4 regions of the Burkholderia pulmonis genome follow, and region 2 is predicted to be linked to each of the others. Evidence: predicted binding sites of a transcription regulator. Region 2 holds the regulator's gene; each other region holds the start of a gene.
The links. The regulator FNR, encoded in region 2, switches genes on or off when oxygen is low (the NO sensors DNR and NnrR bind a similar motif). The targets are predictions, from matches to a motif close to TTGATNNNNATCAA.

Region 1 (5,166 bases), 1.6 Mb from region 2:
GTCGATTTCCGAATGGGAAACGACATGGATATTGCGTCAATCCGATGGGAATCGCCGCGGATTATCCGCACATTCCGGAACAATCCGGAAAACGGATCGGGCCTTTCACGGAATACGCCCGAGCGGCCCGTGCGACGCGGCTGTGCGCGTGGCGAGCGGCAACGGGATCAATCGCTTTCGGCGTGAACGATCACGCGTCGAAGGTGCGCAATCAAGCGCACGCATTATGCAGGCGGGATTATAGGGAGGATCAGACAATTCACGCCAGCCGATTTTCGTAAAAATCGCGGCGCTTGAAATTCGCGGCCCAATTCGAATGCGCGCGACGCCGCGCGCATTTATTTCGACAGCGTCGCGCGCACCGTATATTCGCCTTCGACTGCGCCGTGTTCAGGACGTACGAAATAGCGAGATGCATCGAGATCGGCCGGCAGCGGCTCGACCGGGAAGCCGTGCTTTTCCCACGCATCGAGACCGCCCTTCAGCGCACGGATGTTGTGGATCATCTTCTTGCGCTGCATCTTCGCGATCAGGCGCTTCGCCGTGGCCTCGTTAGGGCACACGCAGTAGACGACAATCGGCCGTTTCAGCATTTCCGGGTCGAGCAGGTCCGGCGAATCGAGATCGACCGGCACCGCGCCGGCAATCCGGTACGGCTCGCGCTCGCGGATCGCTTTCGGCCGCGCGTCGAAGATCAGCGGCGGTTCGTCCGACGTCATCATCTCGACGAGCTGCGGCGGCGAGATGCGCACCTGCGCGAGATAGCGGCGGAACTGCACGCGGCGTACCCAGCGGTACAGCAGGAACGTGATGAAGATCGCGAGGAACGCGTCGAGGATCGTGCCGCCGCTCGCGCGTACCCACAGCACGAACTGGACGATCTGGTCGTGAATCGCGGCACCGCCGATCAGCCAGAACGCGGCCCACAGCGACGCGCCGGCCAGATCCCAGAACAGGAACACGCCGATGCCGATCGCGGTCGTGCCGAGCAGCGGCGCCGACACGAGCCCGAGGCCCGGCAGGAATTTCGACAGCACGAGCAGCGGCGCGCCGTACCTTTCGAATACGTTACGGGCGAAGCGCAGCGTCGTGTCGAGCGACAGCGAGAAGCGCACGAGCCCGTTCAGCAGGCGCCGGCCGCGCGTGCGGCCCATGAAGAACCACAGCGAATCGGCGAGCATCGTCGCGCCGATCGCCGCCGCGAACATGCTGACCCACGACGCCTGCCCCATTGCCGCCATCGTGCCGCCGAGAATCAGCATCGGCACGGCCGGCACCGGCACGCCGAGTTGCGTGATCAACACGCTGGCGAACACGGCCCACGGGCCGAGCGACGATGGAATTGCAATCGGAAAGTGCCACACGGCGGCGCTCCTGGAAGACATGCGGGCCGAGCGACGGGGCCGTCGGTACGGCTGCGCATCGGCCGCCGCGGTATGCCGCGATCGACCGGTGCATCACGCGCATTCTAAACGGGTTTGGCCGCGGTCGCGCGGAACACCGGCCCTCGGCACGGGCATTGCGCCGAGGGTGACACGACCGTGACAGTCACACGTCCGTGCGATGCGCGAGCCGGGCGACGTGTTCCGCGTAAGCGGGAAACGCGGCGGCCAGCGCGGCGGCATCGGCGAGCTCGAATTCCGCGAACTCGAACCCCGGCGCAACCGTGCAGCCGACGAGCGAGACGTGCTCCGGCGACGCGCAGCGCGCGCCGAACCAGCTGCCGGCCGGCACGACCGCCTGGAACACGGTGCCCGGATGCGTGAGCGGGTTGCCGAGCCGGTGGATCGTCAGCCCGTCGCGCGCGTCGAGCACCCACACTTCGATCGGGTCGCCCGCATAGAAATGCCAGACCTCGTCGGAACGGATCCGGTGCCACGACGAATAGGCACCGTCGCACAGCAGGTAGTAGATCGCGGTCGACGCGGCACGGGGCGCACCGTCGGCCGGACGCACGACCGAGTCGGTCGCACGGTAGGTTTCGCGGAAATAGCCGCCTTCGGGATGCGGCTGCAGGTCGAACTGGCGAATCAGGTCGGTGGCGGAAATCGGCATGGCGGATGACGTCGGTAAGGTAGGAAACCGGCATCCGGCGACCGGCCGGGTTCATCACCCATGCGACCGGTTCCAGCCGGATGCCCCTGCGTCGATCGCCGCGGCCATGCGCGCGGCGAACAAGCGAACACCGGTCGATGCTGCCAGAACTGCGTGTCGGGATGCAACCGTGTGCGTGCAATCGCGACCATGCAGGTACGTTCGGGGCACCCTTTTCCAGCTGGCTGCGACTGCAGCGACAGGCGTGCTTGCGCGCGATGCGCCGATCAGCGCATCGCGCGTGTGATCCGGCAGACTTCCGGCGGATGCAGCGCGGCGCCCGCGGATGCGGTTGCGCCGCATCGCGGGCGCTACGCCGCCGCCGTCGCGCCCGGTTCGCCGTGCCGCACCAGCAGCACCGGCCGGTCGGCCGCACGCAGCAGCGATTCCGCGACACTGCCGAGCAACAGCCTGCGCAGGCCGTGCCGACCGCTCGTGCCCATCACGATCAGGTCGGCGTCGGCTTCGGCCGCCGTGCGCATCAGTACCGTCGCGATGTCCTCGCCGTATGCGTCGAGCGCGCGCACGGTGCCCTGCACGTGCTGCTGCGCGAGTACCGCTTTCGCGTCGTCGAGCACCGGCGTCGCGGCATCGGTCGCGGCCGCATCGCCGTCGCGCTCGGCCGCGAAACCCGCGTCGACATCGACGAGTTGCGGCCGATGCTCGACGACATACGCGCAGGTCACTTCACCGCCGGACGCCGCCGCGATCCGGATCGCCTCGTTCAGCGCGAGACGCGCGCTCGGGCTACCGTCGAGCCCGACGAAAATCCGCTTGTACATGGTCCGTCCCTCCGACCGGGCACGCGTCGCGCACTGCGCAACGGCGGCCCGTCACCGCGAGCCGGCCCGGTGCCGGCTCGCCTGCCGAACAGTCTGCCCCACGTGCCGACGCGCCCGTTGACGCGCGTCAAGCGCGGCCCGCGCGCCCGTTGCTACGCGCCGTTTGCCGCAATTTCAGCTGACCCCATTACAAAAAACGTGTAAAACGCGCACAATTTCATCTTGAAAATAGTCGTTGCACGCAGCCGGTGCGAGTTTTCCCCGGTTTTGCCGTGCTGCCCGAGTGCCCCGGGCAGCCCGAACTACAGAATGGCCATCGAATGACCGCCAGTGGAACCCCGACGCGTGACGCCCGAGGGCCCACGCACCTTCAGACCATGTTACGCCAGCCGCTCGCGGCCGGCGTCGTTGCGCTGTGCGCCGGCGCGGTGCTGTCGCTCGGCGTCGCGCTGCTGGTGCGCGAGCAGTGGCAAGCCGCCGTTCATACGCGTTTCGAACGCCGCACGACGCACGTGACCGCGATGCTGCGCCACGAGTTGCAGACCGGCGTCGCCGTGCTCGAAGGCGCGCGCGGCGCGTTCGGTCTCGTCCCGGACATGACGCCCGAGCAATGGCGCCGCTATGCCGAAACGCTCGATCTCGACAGCGCCCGCTCGCCGGTCCGGCAGATCGGCTATGCCCCGCTGACGCCCGCCGCACGCAGCGCCCTCGCCGGCGCCAGACCGCTGCCGCCCGGCCCGCTCGCGGCCGCGACGCTCAGTGCCCCCGCGTCGAATTCGCCGGTCGTGCGCTTCGGCGCGTCCGATGCCGCGCCGCTCGCGCGCGCGCTGCAGACCGGCGACATCGCGCTCGGCGTGCACCCGGCCGACGACGATACGTCCCGCGACGCCCGCACGCTGACGCTGTTCCTGCCCGCGACGTCCTCGCCGCTGGCAGCCGCCCGACCGTCTGGCCCGCGCGACGCCCGCGCCGATGGCCTGCTGTTCGCGGCGCTGAGTCCGCGGCGGCTGGTCGAGCGCGCGCTCGACGCGGAACGCGGGATCGACCTGTGGATGACCGCCGGCGGCGATCCGCGCGCGATTGCCAGCGTCGAGACGACGACCGACGAAGCCTCTGCGTCGCCCGACCTGATGCGACGCACCGACGAGCTGAATTTCGGCGGCACCGTGCTGACGCTCGCCTATTCCGCCGACGGCCGGCCGGGCTCGACCGGCGCGCAGCGCGCGGCCGGCACGGTGCTCACGGCCGGGCTGATCGCGTCGTTCGCGTTCGCGGCCCTCGTCCATGCCCTGCTGCGCGGCCGCGCCGGCGCCGCGGTCGATGCCGGCGCCAGCAGCCGCGGCATCCTCAACGAGGCGCGGATGATGGGCATCATCCGTTCGTCGATGGAAGCGATCATCACGATCGACGAGAAGCAGACGGTCGTGATCTTCAATCCGATGGCCGAGCAGGTGTTCGGCGTATCCGCGATGGAAGCGATCGGCGCGCCGCTGTCGCGCTTCATCCCCGAGCGGTTCCGCGCCGCGCACGCGAAGCACGTCGACCAGTTCGGCGTGACGGGCGTGTCCGAGCGGCAGATGGGCCGCCAGCGCGTGCTGTTCGGGCTGCGCGCGAACGGCGAGGAGTTTCCGATCGAGGCATCGATCTCGCAGATCCGCGACGCGTCGGGCAAGCTCTATACGGTGATGCTGCGCGACATCACGGAGCGGCTGCGTGCCGAGAACGCGCTGAAGCAGTCGCGCGAGGAGCTGCGCGAACTGTCGGCGAACCTGCAGAACGTGCGCGAAGAGGAAAAGACGCGCATCGCACGCGAATTGCACGACGATCTCGGGCAGCAGCTCACCGCACTGAAGATGGACCTGTCGGTCGTCGAGCAGCAATTGCGCACGCCCGGCCGCACGCAGCCCGACGCAGGCGTGCAGTCGCACCTGCAGGGCATGCGGCGGCTGATCGACGCGACGGTCGCATCGGTGCGGCGCATCGCGGCCGACCTGCGGCCGGTGATGCTCGACGATCTCGGCCTCGTGCCCGCGATCGAATGGCTCGCGAACGATTTCACGAACCGCTACGGAATCGATGTCGAACGCCACATCGAAACCAACGGCCTGTCGTTCACCAGTGCGGGGGCGACCACGCTGTTCCGCATCGTCCAGGAAGCGCTGACGAACGTCGCGCGCCATGCGGATGCGACGCGCGTGGCGCTGCGGCTCGACATCGAGGAAGGTTTTTGCGTGCTGCGCGTCGCGGACAACGGCCGCGGCGCGGCGCCCGGCGGTCCGGCCCACGAGGA
Region 2 (5,166 bases):
CTTCGCGCAGGCGGGCGCCGCTGTAGTTCGATGCGCCGATGATGTGCACCTTGCCCGCGTCGATCAGCGTTTGATACGCGCCGAGCGTTTCTTCGAGCGGGGCCGTATCGGCAAGGTCGCGGTGCGAGAAATACAGGTCGATGTAGTCGGTCTGCAGGCGGCGCAGCGAATCGTCGACGGCCTTCAGGATGTTGTCTTTCGACAGCCCCGCGCGCGCCGAGAGCAGGCCGACCTTGGTCGCGATCACGACCTGTTCGCGCTTGCCGGAGCGCTTGAGCCACTTGCCGATGATCGTTTCCGATTCGCCGCCCTGGTTGCCGGGTGCCCACGCCGAATAGACGTCGGCCGTATCGATGAAGTTGATGCCGGTATCGGCGAGTGCGTCGAGCAGTGCGAACGATGCATTTTCGTCGACGGTCCAGCCGAAGACGTTGCCGCCGAAGGCGAGCGGAGAAACCTGGATGGTCGATGTGCCGAGGGTGCGGTGTGCCATGTTCTGCTCCGGTAACTACGGGTGAAGGGATGGGACTGCGGGATGGGGCAAGGCGATCGCGGCGGGGTGCGCGGGGCGGTTCCGCCGTTGTCGCGGGACACCGGACATTCTCGCCGATCGCGCGGATTCGTGCCGGCGGCGCGTGGCCGCGATGATGGACGGCTTGCCGCAGATGGCGGATGCCGCGTCCGTTGCGCGAGCGTTCCGTGCGGCCGGGTTGGATCGGGAGCGAATTTTTGTGACGGGTGCGACGAGGGGGCTGGCTGCCCCGGTGTTGCGCCGGAGCGGAGGGGACGACGGGCGGCAGGCGGCCGCCCGTGCGAGGGTGATGCGCTCAGCGCAACTGCACCGCCGCGAGAAACAGCACCATGCTGCCGATCGCGCCATCCAGCACGCGCCACGCTACCGCCTTGCGGAACCACGGCGCCAGCAATCGCGCGCCGTAGCCGAGCCCGAGAAACCACACGACGCTGACCGTCATCGCGCCGATCGCGAACGCGAGCCGCGCGCCTTCCGGCTCGCGCGCGCCGGCCGTGCCGATCAGCAGGAACGTGTCGAGATACACGTGCGGGTTGAGCCAAGTGAACGCGAGCGTCATCAGCACGATCGAGAGTCCGCTCTGCGATGGCGGCGCGACCGCGTCGCCGCGCACGTCGAGCGTTTCGTGGCCTGGCTTGAATGCACGGCGCAGCGCGTTGATGCCGAACCATGCGAGATACGCGAGGCCGACGTACAGCACCACGTGGACGAAGGTCGGGTAGCGTTCGACGAGCACCGATGCGCCGCCGACGCCTGCGCCGATCAGGATCATGTCGGACACCGCGCACAGCAGCACGATCTTGCCGACGTGCGAGCGCATGATGCCCTGCCGGAGCACGAACGCATTCTGTGCGCCGATGGTGACGATGAGCGATCCGCACAGTGCGGCGCCGTGGGAAAAAGCGAGCCAGTTCATGAGGGGGGAAGCCGTGGAAGCAGTAGACGAATGAATCGGGTAGCGCTAGTCTGCGGTCAGTACGAAGCTAAGAGAAGCTAAATCACCTAATGCAGATTAAGGAAATCTAATGCTCGACTACGCGTTGCTCGACGCCCTCGCGGCCGTGATCCGGCACGGCTCGTTCGAGCGGGCGGCCAGGGAGCTGAACGTCACGCCGTCGGCCGTGTCGCAGCGCGTGAAGCTGCTGGAGGAGCGGGTCGGCAGCGTGCTCGTCAAGCGCGGGCAGCCGTGCGTCGCGACGACGTCGGGCGCGCTGCTGTGCCGGCATACCGAACGCGTGCAGTTGCTGGAAGCCGAGCTGGGCGGCCGGATGCCGGCGCTGCCGGGCCAGATCGCGAGCGCGTGGCCGACGTTGCGCGTGGCCGTCAACGACGACAGCGTCGCGACGTGGTTCATCGATGCGGTCGGGCCATTCTGTACGGAGCGCGAGACGCTGCTCGACCTCGTGATCGACGACCAGGACTACACGGCCTCGCGCATTCGCGATGGCAGCGTGCAGGGCGCCGTGACCGCGCAGGCCGAGCCGATTCAGGGATGCCGGTCGGAGCGGCTCGGGCGGATCCGCTATCGCGCGGTGTGCGCGCCGTCGTTCTACGAACGGTATTTCGCGGCGGGCATCACGCGCGATGCGCTGCGCCGCGCGCCGTGCGTGATGTTCAATCCGAAGGACGGGCTGCAGGCGCGGTTCATCCGGCGCGTGACGCGCGCGGATCTCGATCCGCCGCAGCACTGGATACCGCACGTTGCGGGCTATCTGCGCGCGTGCGAAACGGGATTGGGATGGGGAATGTGCCCGGACCGGATGGTCGACCGCCAGCTGGCGGCGGGCGAACTGATCGACATGTCGCGCGGGCGAACCATCGACATCGATCTTTACTGGCAGAGCTGGCGTCTGTCGATCGGCTGGCTCGACGATTTCAGCGCGGCGCTGAAGGCGCGCGCCGCGCTGTTTCTCGATTGATGCGGGATGCGATGCAGGCGGCGCGCGAGGTGCGCGCCGTGCGCGATCAGACCTGCTGCAGGCCGTCGAAGTCGACGATCTGCACGTGGCGGCCCTGCATTTCGATCAGGCCGCGCTTCTGGAATTTCGACAACGTGCGGCTGACCGTTTCGAGCGTCATGCCGAGATAGCTGCCGATGTCTTCGCGCGTCATCCGCAGGTTGAATTCCGACGGCGAATAACCGCGCTTCAGGTAACGCGACGAGACGTCGAGCAGGAACGCGGCGACGCGCTCTTCGGCGTTCAGCGAACCGAGCAGCATCGTTTGCGACGTTTCGCGCACGATCTGTTCGCTCATCAGCTTATGCATGCGCAACTGCATCGAGCCGGCTTCCGAGCACAGCGTCTTCAACGCGCTGTACGGAATCACGCAGACGGAGCTGTCTTCCAGCGCGACCGCGGTGCGCGGGTGGGTATCGTCGCAGATGCCGTCGAGGCCGAGCGCTTCGCCGGCGAGATGCAGGCCCGTGACCTGTTCGCGGCCGTCATGGCGTGTCGCGACGGTTTTCAGCGAACCCGAGCGTACGGCGTAGAGGTTGTCGAATGCGTCGCCTTCGCGGAACAGCGCTTCGCCGCGCTTGACGGGGCGAGCCGCGCAGATGACCGACTCGAGGCGACTGAGCGCCTCGGGCGCCAGGCCCTGCGGCATGCACAGATGCCGCATCGCGCATGACGAGCAGTGCGCGGCCTGGCGAGGAGCCCAGCTGCCTGCATGAGGCGTGGGGGCGGGGCGAGTGGCGACGGGCGTCAGCATGATCGTTTACTCCGGCGTTGAATCGACGGAATCATTGTCCCACCGCAAGTTGCCGCTGTCGGGTGACAAAACGTCGCGACCGGCCGCGCCTGCCGGACGCCGTTCAGGCGGCCGGCTCGTCCGTGTTGGCGGCCGCCGGAATCAGCAGCACGGGCAGCGTCGCGTGCCGCACGCATTGTTCGGCGATGCTGCCGAGCACGAGGCGGCGGAACCCGCGGCGGCCGTGCGTGCCGAGTACGAGCAGATCGGCGCCGAATGCTTTCGCGCCGTCGAGGATCAGCGACGAGACATCGTTGAGCGACGTCGCTTCGCTCAGCCGCGTTTCGCCTTTCACGCCGGCCGCCTGCATCAGCTTCGTGAAATCCTGCGCGAGCGCGTTGCCCTGCGCGACGAGCTGGTCGCGCAGCACGGACGGATCGTAGCCGGGCACGTTGTAGTAGATCGCGGCGTTCTCGACGACGTAGAACGGCTGCAGCTCGGCGCCGTGCGCTTTCGCGAGCGCCAGCGCGGCATCGAACGCATGGCGGGACGTGTCGCTGCCGTCGACGGCAACCAGAATACGCTTGTACATAGTGTCTCCGAGTGGCGGGTTGAAACGAAGTCGGCCGGATGGCCGATCAGGCTGGGCAATGCGCAATGCTGCGAGGCAGAGTAAACCAACGGCGGGGACTTTGCAGTGAGGTGGCCGTCGTGCCGCGCGCCGCGTCATTTTCGTCGCGGGCCGGAATGGCCATGCGCGCGTTGCATGCTGCACCGCGCGACGCGTGCCGTGTGGCTTCGCCGCATCGTCGGCGAAACGGCGCGCGCTCGCATCGGCGCGCGCATTGAACGGCCACGCGCGTCGACACGGCACCGCGGCCGCGCCGATGAGCCGCGCGCATCGCCATTCAATCGCAAGCGCGCCGCGACGACATGACTTCGATCAACGCAGGTGCGTCGATGCGATGCGCGGCTTGCATGAGACGGTCGATGCCGATGTGCGGAATCGTTCGCCTGGGCGCCGCGTGCGGATGGGCGCACGGCCGCGCGTGCCGATGTGCGCCATCGGCACGCGACCGATGGCGTTCCGCAAACGAACGACCGATTCAAACGCCGCGCCGGCTACCTCGGCACGACGGTCAGCTCGATGATGCGCTCCGGCCGCCGTCCGTGGCCGGGCCAGTACGTGCTGCCGTACATCCGGTGAACGGGACCGAACAGCGCGTCGTGTGCCGGCGGCGCGTCGAAGCCTTTCTCGACCACCATGTAGCCGGCCCGCAGCGCGAACGCAGGATGGTTGCCGCCGGGGCGGCTGTCGAACCCGGCGAAGCCGTCGCCGGCTTCCGGTATCGCGTTGACGAGCGACGCATTGCTGCGCGTGATCTGGTCGGGCGAGATCGGCCCGCCGCCGGCGAGGCGCGACGCCTCGCGGTTCTTGCCGTCGGTGTCGACCGTGCTGTCGTGCGTGTCGTCGTTGTCGAGCTCGATGCTGCGCGGATGCACACGACCTGTTTGACCGGATGATTCCATCTCGGCTCTCCTGGCGGCGAAACGCTCCGGATCGAAGCAAATCCCGTTCCGGGCACGACGGGAAAAGGCGCGCGGGCGATCGCCGCGGTCGCGCGACGCGCACTGATTTGTCATGATTTATTTCAGCTAGAAGACGCGTTTTCTACAGAGTATGATTCTTTTCCTGCGAAGCGGCGACAGGGGATGCAGTCTCGCCGCCTCTGCCCGCGCCGGGGCGCCGCGGCACCCTCAAAGACGGGTAGTGAACAACAAAGCAAGGGACTAGAGGTGGCGGATTCATGCAAGCGACTACTGCCTTCACGCACCGCGGTTATCTGTTGAACTGCGCGCCCGCGCGCGCCAGCGATGGTTCGTTCAAGCCCTACGTCGTGATCTCCCGATCGAGCGACGGGGAGCTCGTCGCGAACCGTTTT
Region 3 (5,166 bases), on a different replicon from region 2:
GTCGTGGATGTCGACCGGGATCACGTCCTTCGGACCGAAACGGCCCGCGAGGATCAGCTTCGCGACCGGGTTCTCGATCTCCTGCTGGATCGCGCGCTTCAGCGGCCGCGCACCGAACAGCGGATCGTAGCCGACCTTCCCGATCTGTTCGAGTGCCGCTTCCGACACGTCGAGCGCCATGTCGAGCTTCGCGAGCCGGTCATGCAGGCGGGCGAGCTGGATCTTCGCGATCGACTCGATGTTGCTGCGGTCGAGCGCATGGAACACGACGACGTCGTCGATCCGGTTCAGGAACTCGGGGCGGAAATGCTGCTTCACCTCGAGCCACACGGCGTCCTTGATCTCTTCCTGCGGCGCCCCCGTCATCGCCTGGATCACCTGCGAGCCGAGGTTCGACGTCATCACGATGACCGTGTTCTTGAAGTCGACCGTGCGCCCCTGCCCGTCCGTCATGCGGCCGTCGTCGAGCACCTGCAGCAGCACGTTGAACACGTCCGGGTGCGCCTTCTCGATCTCGTCGAGCAGGATCACGCTGTACGGCTTGCGGCGCACGGCTTCCGTCAGGTAGCCGCCTTCCTCGTAGCCGACGTAGCCCGGCGGCGCGCCGATCAGCCGCGCGACGCTGTGCTTCTCCATGAACTCGCTCATGTCGATGCGGATCAGGTGCTCTTCCGAGTCGAACAGGAACGATGCCAGCGCCTTGCACAGCTCGGTCTTGCCGACCCCCGTCGGGCCGAGGAACAGGAACGAGCCGTACGGGCGGTTCGGATCGGCGAGACCCGCGCGCGAACGGCGGATCGCATCGGCCACCGCGCCGATCGCCTCGTGCTGGCCGACCACGCGCTCGTGCAGCTTTTCCTCGATGTGCAGCAGCTTCTCGCGTTCGCCCTGCATCATCCGCGACACGGGAATCCCCGTCGAACGCGACACGACTTCCGCGATTTCCTCGGCGCCGACCTGCGTGCGCAGCAGGCGCGGACGCGTCGGGTTGTGCTGCTCCTGCTCTTCGGCCTGCGTCACCTGCTTCAGTTGCGCCTCGAGCTGCGGCAGCTTGCCGTACTGCAGTTCGGCGACCTTCTCCAGCTTGCCGTCACGCTGCAGCCGCGCGATGTCCGCGCGCACCTTCTCGATCTCTTCCTTCAGTTGCGCGCTGCCCTGCACCGCGGCCTTCTCGGCGGTCCAGATCTCGTCGAGGTCCGCATATTCGCGGCCGAGGCGATCGATCTCTTCCTCGATCAGCTGCAGGCGCTTCTGCGACGCTTCGTCCTGCTCCTTCTTCACGGCTTCGCGCTCGATCTTCAGCTGGATCAGGCGACGATCGAGCTTGTCCATCTCTTCGGGCTTCGAATCGATTTCCATCTTGATCTTCGAAGCGGCTTCGTCGATCAGGTCGATCGCCTTGTCGGGCAGGAAGCGGTCGGTGATGTAGCGATGCGACAGCTCGGCCGCGGCGACGATCGCCGGGTCGGTGATGTCGACGCCGTGGTGCAGTTCGTACTTTTCCTGCAGCCCGCGCAGGATCGCGATCGTCGCCTCGACGCTCGGCTCGTCGACGAGCACCTTCTGGAAGCGGCGTTCGAGCGCGGCATCCTTCTCGATGTACTTGCGGTATTCGTCGAGCGTGGTCGCGCCGATGCAGTGCAGCTCGCCGCGCGACAGCGCCGGCTTCAGCATGTTGCCCGCATCCATCGCGCCTTCGGCCTTGCCCGCGCCGACCATCGTGTGGATTTCGTCGATGAAGACGATCGTCTGGCCTTCGTCCTTCGCGATGTCGCTCAGCACGGCCTTCAGGCGCTCCTCGAATTCGCCGCGGTACTTCGCGCCGGCGAGCAGCGCCGCCATGTCGAGCGACAGCACGCGCTTGCCCTTCAGCGTCTCGGGCACTTCGCCGTTGACGATCCGCTGCGCGAGCCCTTCGACGATCGCCGTCTTGCCGACGCCCGGCTCGCCGATCAGCACCGGGTTGTTCTTCGTGCGGCGCTGCAGGATCTGGATCGAACGGCGGATTTCGTCGTCGCGGCCGATCACCGGATCGAGCTTGCCCGCGCGGGCGCGCTCGGTCAGGTCGACCGTGTATTTCTTCAGCGCCTCGCGCTGGCTTTCCGCATCCTGGCTGTGCACCTGCGAGCCGCCGCGCACCGCGGCGATCGCGGCTTCGAGCGCCTTGCGCGTGAGACCGTGCTGACGCGCGAGCTTGCCGGCTTCGCCCTTGTCGTCGGACGCCGCGAGCAGGAACATCTCGCTCGCGATGAACGTGTCGTTGAGCTTCTGCGCTTCCTTGTCGGCCTGGTTCAGCAGCCCGGACAACTCACGGCCGATCTGGATGTCGCCGCCCGTGCCCGTCACTTGCGGCAGGCGCGAAATGGCTTCGTTCAGTGCGCCTTGCAGCGCCTGCACGTGAACGCCGGCACGCGACATCAGCGAGCGGGCGGAGCCGTCGTGCTGGGCGACCAGCGCCGCGAGCACGTGAACGGGTTCGATGTATTGATTGTCGCGGCCTGCCGCAAGGCTTTGCGCATCCGCGAGTGCTTCCTGGAACTTGGTGGTGAGCTTGTCGATTCTCATTTAGTCGAGACCTCCAATTTTCGATTAACACCAAGATGAGGATGGTTATGCGGCTTTCAAGCGAAATTCGGGTTGATTCAGCGCAAAAATTGCCAGATATCCTGGAAACGGCCCGGGGACGGCCGCGGTCGGCGTACGGGGCGCGGCGCCCGCGTGTCAGTGCGTGTTGGACGACGGTTCGGCGGCTGCCGGCGCTTCGTCCGGCGACGTTGCGGCCCGGACGAGCGCGACGGGACGGATGCCGAGCAGCGCCACGAGCGGCGAGGCGGGCTCGGCCAGTTCGCCGAGCGTGTGACGATCGAGTTCGGCGAAGAACGCATCGCGCGCGGCCGCCAGCACACCCTTCAGCCGGCACTGCGGCTCGATCACGCAGCCGCGTGACTCGCTGCCGTCAGCCGAAAAACATCCGACCAGCGCGAAGTCGCTCTCGGTCGCGCGCACGACCTGGCCGACCGTCAGTTGCAGCGATTCGGGAAACAGCCGCAGCCCGCCATTGCGGCCGCGCACGGTATCGACCCATCCCAGCTCGCCGAGCTGCTGCACGACTTTCATCAGATGATTTTTCGAGATGCCGTAGGCGTCCGAGATCTCCTGGATCGTCGCGAGCCCCTCGCCGCGGACGGCAAGGTACAGCATCACGCGCAGCGAATAGTCGGTGTAGTCGGTGAGTCTCATGGGCGAATACAGAAAAGATCGATCATGCCCGATTGCGCGCGCCGGGCCGATCGCGATGCGTACCGGGCGGCCGATTGACGGTGCCGTCCCGCGGCCCCGGGTTGCCGGGATCGCGTGCACGCAATAAGATGCAGGGCATCTACACGTTTTTCAGGGGTAATTGGACGCTATTTTGCGTCAAAATCCGGGCGGCGTCTTGTCCGTTGCCGTACCGCCGCCCCGTCGTTGCCCCGATCTACCGGCCCTTTTGCCATGACTGCCCTGCCCGCCTCGCCCGATACCGCACCGGCCCGCCCTCGCGACGCCGAGCCAACCGAAGACAACATCCGCGATCTCGTCTACGCGTTCTACGACCGCGTGCGCGCCGATCCGCTGCTCGGGCCCGTGTTCGATGCGAAGCTGGCCGGCCGCTGGGACGACCACCTGCCGAAGATGGTGACGTTCTGGTCGAGCCTCGTGCTCGGCACCAAGGGATACCGCGGCAACGTGCAGCAGGCGCACCAACCGCTCGACGGTATCGAACCGGCCCATTTCAGCCGCTGGCTGTCGCTGTTCCTGAAGACCGTCGAGACGCGCTATGCACCGCCCGCGGCGATCCGCTTCATGGAACCCGCGCTGCGGATCGCGCAGAGCCTGCAATTGAGCCGGTTCGGCTGGGACTATCAGATTCCGCCCGAGCAGCAGGCACTGCTCGACGCGATCGCGCCGCGCCGCCGCGACGCGGGCGACGATCCGCATGCATTGCCGTCGCGCGCCCGCGGCGAACCGTTTCCGACGAAGATCATCGGCCGCAGCGTCGACCCGGACGCGTAACGCGCGACCCGCAACGCCCGGCGATTACCCGCCCCTGCGGCACATGGCCGCACCGCCTGTCCGGGCGCCGCGCTCAGCGCGGCGTGTTGCCCGACTCGACGCCCCAGCGCGCAAGCGCGGCGTCGTCGGTACTGCGGGCATCGACCCAGCGCTCGCCGTTCGGCGTCGTTTCCTTCTTCCAGAACGGCGCTTCGGTCTTCAGATAATCCATCACGAACTCGCACGACGCGAACGCATCGCCGCGATGCGACGCGACCGTCGCGACCATCACGATCTGGTCGAGCGGAAGCAGCCTGCCGACCCGATGCACGATCGCGACGTCGATGCCCGGCCAGCGCCGGCCGGCCTCCGCGGCGATCTTCTCGAGCGCCTTTTCGGTCATCCCCGGATAGTGCTCGAGCTCCATCGCGGCAACCGAATCGCCTTCGTTCAGGTCGCGCACCGTGCCGACGAAGCACGCGACCGCACCGATCTTCGGGTTGCGCGCGCGCAATGCCGCGACTTCGGCATTCAGATCGAAATCGTCGGCCTGGACTCGTACTGTTGCCATTGCAAGCCTCTCAACCGCCCGTCACCGGCGGGAAGAACGCGACCTCGCAGCCTTCGGTGAGCCGCGTGTCGGGATCGGTCATCTCGTGGTTGCATGCCATGCGCAGCGCGCGCCCTTCGGCGAGCGTCTCGGCCCACGCGCCGCCGCGCACGCGCAGCCACGCGCGCACGTCGCCGACGGTCGTCACGCTGTCCGGCACGTCGGCCGCTTCGTCGGCCACGCCCAGTGCCTCGCGCACGCTTGCAAAAAATTTCAGCTGAATCTTCATGGTTCGGGGAGCCGTCGCGTTACGACAGCAGTTCGGAAAACGGAATGAAACGTACGGTCTCGCCGGCGCTGATCGCATGCTGGGGCGGATTGTCGATCAGGCCGTCGCCCCAGACCGTCGACGTCAGCACCGCCGAGCTCTGGTTCGGGAACAGGTCGAGACCGCCTGCCGCATTGACGCGCGCACGCAGGAATTCGTTGCGCCGGTCGCCCTTGTTCTGCGAAAAGTCGGCACGCAGCGACAACGCGCGCGGCGCGACGTCGCGCACGCCGGACAGGCGCAGCAGGAACGGCCG
Region 4 (5,166 bases), 1.4 Mb from region 2:
GTCGATCGCTCCGCGACCGACGTGCTCGGCATGCCGGCGATCAATCTCGCGACCACGCCGCGCTCCGCGCCGGAGCTATGGGCGAAGTTTGCGTTCGACCGGCTGTTCGCGTTCGGCGTGCTGATTCCGTTGCTGCCGCTGCTGTCGATGCTGGCGATCGCGGTCAAGCTGTCGTCGCCGGGGCCGGTGCTGTTCAGGCAGCGCCGCAAGGGTGTCGATGGCCGCGAGTTCAACATCTTCAAGTTCAGGACGATGCGCGTGCATCGCGCACAGCCGGGCATCGTGCGGCAGGCCTCGCGCAACGATTCGCGCATCACGCGCGTCGGCGCATTCCTGCGGCGCACGTCGCTCGACGAGCTGCCGCAGTTCTTCAACGTGCTGTTCGGGCAGATGTCGGTGGTCGGCCCGCGTCCGCACGCGATCGAACACGACGACTTCTATCGGCAACTGATCGACTTCTACATGTACCGCTACCGCGTGCGTCCCGGCATCACCGGATGGGCACAGGTGAACGGCTATCGCGGCGAGACGCGCAAGGTCGAGGCGATGGAGGCGCGCGTGAAGTTCGATCTGTTCTACATGCAGAACTGGAGCTTCTGGTTCGACATGAAGATCATCCTGCTGACGGTCGTGCGCGGTTTCTTCGGCCGCAACGCCTTCTGAGGATGACGAAGCGTACGGAAAGCCGTGTGTTGTGCGGTCGAACGTACCGACCGGATCGACGGCGACGGACACACTGACGGCACAGCAGCACTTCGCGCAGCGGGGTGTCCGGCGGCGCTTCATCGCGCCGCAGCCATCGGAACAGTCACGATCATGTCAACGTCGATTCGGGAGCGAGGCGCACCGGTATTGCAGGACGCGCGCGCGGAACGGAGCGTCGGCCCGGCCGCTTGCACCGCGCGGTTGCCCAGCCTCGCAATCAACGGGAAATTCACGGCACAGCGCATGACCGGCGTTCAGCGCGCGGCATACGAACTGACCGCCGAACTCGCACGCATCGCGAGCGCTGGCGACGAACCGTCGCTCGTCGTGCCGTCCGATTACGATCCGGCGGCCATGCCGGCCGGCGCACGATCGCAGCCCGCCGGGCGCTGGCGCGGCGCGCTGTGGGAACAGTGGACGCTGCCACGTGCGACGCGCGGCCGAACCCTGCTGAGCTTGTGCAACATCGGCCCGCTGGCGAAGCGCGATCAGCTGCTGATGATTCACGATGCGGCGATTTTCGATCTGCCGGCCGGCTATTCGCTCGCGTTCCGTCTGTGGTACCGCTTGGCGTTCTCGATCCTGAAGCGGCGTGCGCGCCATATCGTGACGGTGTCGCATTTTTCGCGGGCACGGCTGGCCGCGCGGCTGGGGGTGCCGCCCGCACGCCTGTCCGTCGTGCCGGGCGCAGTGGATCATATCGACCGGATCGATGCCGATCCCGGTGTGCTGTCGCGCCTGAATCTCGAGACGGACGGCTACGTGCTGTTCGTCGGGTCGCTGGCGCCCGGCAAGAATCTCGTGCGTGCACTGGCCGCGATTGCATTGATGCGGGCCTCTCACCCGAAGGTGCGTTTCGTGATTGCGGGCGGTGCCAATGCGAAGATATTCGGTGTACGGGAGGCCGGTCTGAAAGAGGACGATCCGTGCGTCACATGGGCCGGCTACGTGACCGACGGCGAACTGAAAGCGCTGTACGAGCACGCGGGATGCTTCGTTTTTCCATCGTTGTACGAAGGATTCGGATTGCCGCCCCTCGAGGCGATGCGGTGCGGTTGCCCTGTCATCGTGTCGCACGAAGGTTCCCTTCCGGAAGTCTGCAGCGGAGCGGCGCTGTTCTGCGACGCCTATTCGCCGCCGGATATTGCCGCCGCAATCGCTCGTGTGATGGACGATCCCGAACTGCGTGCGCGACTGCGCACGATGGGCCGCGAGCATGCGCGGCATTACAGTTGGCAGCGCTCGGCGCGCGTGTTGCTCGACATCCTCCGTGCAGATGCCTGACGGGCGGTGACGCAGCCCGGTGCAACGGCTCGGGCGATGCCGGGGGAACGTCTGCGGCGGAGGAAACCGGCAACGCTGTGTTTTCGCGTCGGTCCCCGATTTCCGGATGTGCAACCGGCACGCTGATTCCGGTCAACACACGCGTGTTCAATGGGTTTATCCTGCGTCGAATGCGTCCGGCGTTTCATGTCTCCGGGCGTGCATCCGGGCGCGGTAGCGGCGGTGACGCCTGCCTGCCGCGCGCCGGCGCGACACCGCGCGCCGCACTTTTTCGCGCGGAACCCGGAACAGGAGAGACGGCCATGTCGCTCGACCCACAACAACGGCAGACGCTGAAACAGCGGCTGAACGAGAGCGAGCAGACGCTGCGTGCGGAGATCCGCGCGAGCGAAGACCAGCGCGCGTCGGAATCCTATGCGGACCTGGCCGGCGCGGCGCCGGACGAGGGCGACGAGGCGAACGCGGATCTGTTCGTCGACGTCGATCATGCATTGATCGGCATGAAGCTGACCGAACTGCGCGCGATCGGCCGTGCGCAGCAGCGGATGCGCGACGGCAGTTACGGCGAATGCATCGACTGCGACGGCTCGGTCGGCTACGAGCGTCTGCTGGCTCGACCGACTGCCGAGCGCTGCACGCATTGCCAGTCGATCTACGAACGGCACTACGCGACGACGCCGCGCGCTTCCCTCTGACGTCGCGGCGGCAACGTCGCTGCACGCGCCGCACAGCGGGCGTACGATGATGGACGGGCGCCCGGCAGCGTCGACATGCGATGCCGGGCGGGCAGACGCCGTCGCGCTCGCGCGCGGCGCCATCCACGTGGAAGGGAGCCACGCCGATCATGCCGATCCACAATGCCGAGTGCGCGGCCGTGTTCGCCGAGATCGCCGACATGCTCGAGATCCAGGGCGCCAATCCGTTTCGCGTGCGTGCGTACCGCAACGCCGCGCGCACGATCGCCGACTACGGCCGCGATATCCCGACGATGATCGCGAACGGCGACGATCTCGGGAAGATTCCGTCGATCGGGCCCGATCTCGCGTCGAAGCTGCGCGAGATCGCCGCGACCGGTACCTGCGAACTCCAGCAAACCTTGCGTCATGCGCTGCCGGGCGCGATCGTCGAGCTGCTCGACGTGCCGGGGCTCGGCGCGAAACGCGTGAAGGCGCTGCATGACGCGCTGCACGTCGATTCGCTCGAACAGCTGCGTGCCGAAGCGAAGAGCGGGCACGTGCGCGAGCTGCCGGGCTTCGGCGCGAAAACCGAAGCGCATCTGCTCGAAGCGATCGACGACCGCCTGCAACGCGAACCGCAGCGCTTCCTGCTGCCCGACGCCGCGCATGCGCTGATGCCGTTGCTCGAACGCCTGCGTGCGGTCGCCGGTGTCGGCAAGGTCGTGCCGGCCGGCAGTTTCCGCCGTCGGCGCGAGACGGTCGGCGATCTCGACATCCTCGTCACCGCGCGCGACCCCGTTGCGGTCGCCGAAGCGTTCGTCGGCTACGGCGACGTGGCGCGCGTGCTCGCGCACGGCAAGACGAAGTCGAGCGTCGTGCTCGCGAGCGGGTTGCAGGTCGACCTGCGCGTCGTCGACGCCGACGCGTTCGGCGCGGCGCTCGTCTACTTCACCGGCTCGAAGGCGCACAACATCGCGCTGCGCAGGATCGCACAGGCCGGCGGCCTGAAGATCAACGAATACGGCGTGTTTCGCGGTGACGAGCGGATTGCCGGCGACACGGAGGCATCGGTCTACGCCGCCATCGGGTTGCACGACGTGCCGCCCGAGCTGCGCGAGGATCGCGGCGAGATCGACGCATCGCGCGCCGACACGCTGCCGGCGCTGGTCGAGCGCAGGCATGTCCATGGCGACCTGCATGCGCATACCGACGCGTCGGCCGGCCGCGACAGCCTGCGCGCGATGGCCGATGCCGCCCGTGCGCGCGGGCTTGCTTACCTGGCCGTCACCGACCGCGCACCGCCTGCCGGACGCGGCCGCAACGACTTCGAATGGCTCGCACGGCAGCTCGACGAGATCGATCGCGTCAACGCGTCGTTCGACGATTTCGTGCTGCTCAAGGGCGTGGAGGCCGGCATTCGCGAGGACGGCAGCTTCGATGTGCCCGATGCGATGCTCGGCCGGCTCGATCTCGTGGTCGGCGCGGTACGCGACGGCTTCGACCTGTCGCGCGAGGCGCAGACCGATCGCATGCTGCGCGCGATGGATCATCCGCATTTCACCATTCTCGCGCACCCGACCGGCCGCGTGCTCGGCGAGCGCGACGCATGCGAGCTCGATGTGCCGCGCGTGATCGCGCAGGCTGCGGCGCGCGGCTGCTTCGTCGAGCTCGATGCGCAGCCGCGGCGGCTCGATCTGCCGGACATCTGGTGCCGCGAGGCCGCGAAGGCCGGCGTACCGGTCGCGATCGGCTCGGATGCGTGCAGCGCCGACGAACTCGACACGCTCGCGTACGGCGTCGATCAGGCGCGACGCGGCTGGCTCACGCGGCAGGATGTGCTGAACACGCGCACACTCGCGCAATTGCGGCCGTTGCTGGCCCGCACGATGGGCGCGGGCGGCGGGGCGAAGCGGAGCCGGTCGAAGGGCGCGTGAACGCGGGCTGCGGCACGGGCCGCACGCCGTGCGTTCGGGTCACGCCGGCACGGTCATGCCAGCACGCCGGCCGCCGGTACGTAGGGCAGGCCGAGCGCCAGGGCGACCGCATCGTACGTGATGTGTCCGTCGCAGACGTTCAGCCCGGCACGCAGATGTGGATCGTCGGTCATCGCCTGTTTCCAGCCCTTGTCGGCGAGCGCGAGCGCATGCCCGAGCGTCGCGTTGTTCAGCGCGAAGGTCGACGTGCGCGCGACCGCGCCCGGCATGTTCGCGACGCAGTAGTGCACGACGCCGTCGACGACGAAGGTCGGGTCAGCGTGCGTCGTCGCATGCGACGTCTCGAAGCATCCGCCCTGGTCGATCGCGACGTCGACGACGACCGCGCCCGTGCGCATCGTCGCGATCATGTCGCGCGTGACGAGCCGCGGCGCCGACGCGCCCGGCACGAGCACCGCGCCGATCACGACGTCGGCATCGCGCACGGCTTCGTCGACCGTATGCGCATTCGAACAGACGGTCGCGATCCGGTTGGCGAACACGAGGTCGAGCTGGCGCAACCGGTT

Region 1: a site for FNR is predicted at 2,994-3,007, ahead of AC5LXK_RS24380 (universal stress protein). Genes of this name have one in related genera too.
Region 3: a site for FNR is predicted at 2,638-2,651, ahead of clpB (ATP-dependent chaperone ClpB). Genes of this name have one in related genera too.
Region 4: a site for FNR is predicted at 2,112-2,125, ahead of AC5LXK_RS25145 (TraR/DksA family transcriptional regulator). Genes of this name have one in related genera too.

The regions. Positions count from the first base shown of each region.
Region 1 covers NZ_OZ480187.1:1,701,012-1,706,177, forward strand. Annotated here, with positions in the region: gene AC5LXK_RS24370 (DedA family protein/thiosulfate sulfurtransferase GlpE) at 339-1,364, opposite strand; gene AC5LXK_RS24375 (cupin domain-containing protein) at 1,549-2,055, opposite strand; gene AC5LXK_RS24380 (universal stress protein) at 2,406-2,876, opposite strand; gene AC5LXK_RS24385 (PAS domain S-box protein) at 3,197-5,166, shown strand, end outside.
Region 2 covers NZ_OZ480187.1:3,297,071-3,302,236, reverse strand. Annotated here, with positions in the region: gene AC5LXK_RS31585 (aldo/keto reductase) at 1-493, opposite strand, end outside; gene AC5LXK_RS31580 (LysE/ArgO family amino acid transporter) at 828-1,448, opposite strand; gene AC5LXK_RS31575 (LysR family transcriptional regulator ArgP) at 1,558-2,451, shown strand; gene fnr (fumarate/nitrate reduction transcriptional regulator Fnr) at 2,498-3,244, opposite strand; gene AC5LXK_RS31565 (universal stress protein) at 3,348-3,815, opposite strand; gene AC5LXK_RS31560 (DUF3005 domain-containing protein) at 4,346-4,753, opposite strand; gene AC5LXK_RS31555 (hypothetical protein) at 5,032-5,166, shown strand, end outside.
Region 3 covers NZ_OZ480186.1:2,130,493-2,135,658, forward strand. Annotated here, with positions in the region: gene clpB (ATP-dependent chaperone ClpB) at 1-2,565, opposite strand, end outside; gene AC5LXK_RS09845 (Rrf2 family transcriptional regulator) at 2,722-3,240, opposite strand; gene AC5LXK_RS09850 (group III truncated hemoglobin) at 3,493-4,053, shown strand; gene AC5LXK_RS09855 (molybdenum cofactor biosynthesis protein MoaE) at 4,127-4,603, opposite strand; gene moaD (molybdopterin converting factor subunit 1) at 4,614-4,871, opposite strand; gene AC5LXK_RS09865 (molybdopterin molybdotransferase MoeA) at 4,891-5,166, opposite strand, start outside.
Region 4 covers NZ_OZ480187.1:1,868,636-1,873,801, reverse strand. Annotated here, with positions in the region: gene AC5LXK_RS25155 (undecaprenyl-phosphate glucose phosphotransferase) at 1-663, shown strand, start outside; gene AC5LXK_RS25150 (glycosyltransferase family 4 protein) at 817-1,989, shown strand; gene AC5LXK_RS25145 (TraR/DksA family transcriptional regulator) at 2,292-2,684, shown strand; gene polX (DNA polymerase/3'-5' exonuclease PolX) at 2,834-4,600, shown strand; gene ald (alanine dehydrogenase) at 4,654-5,166, opposite strand, start outside.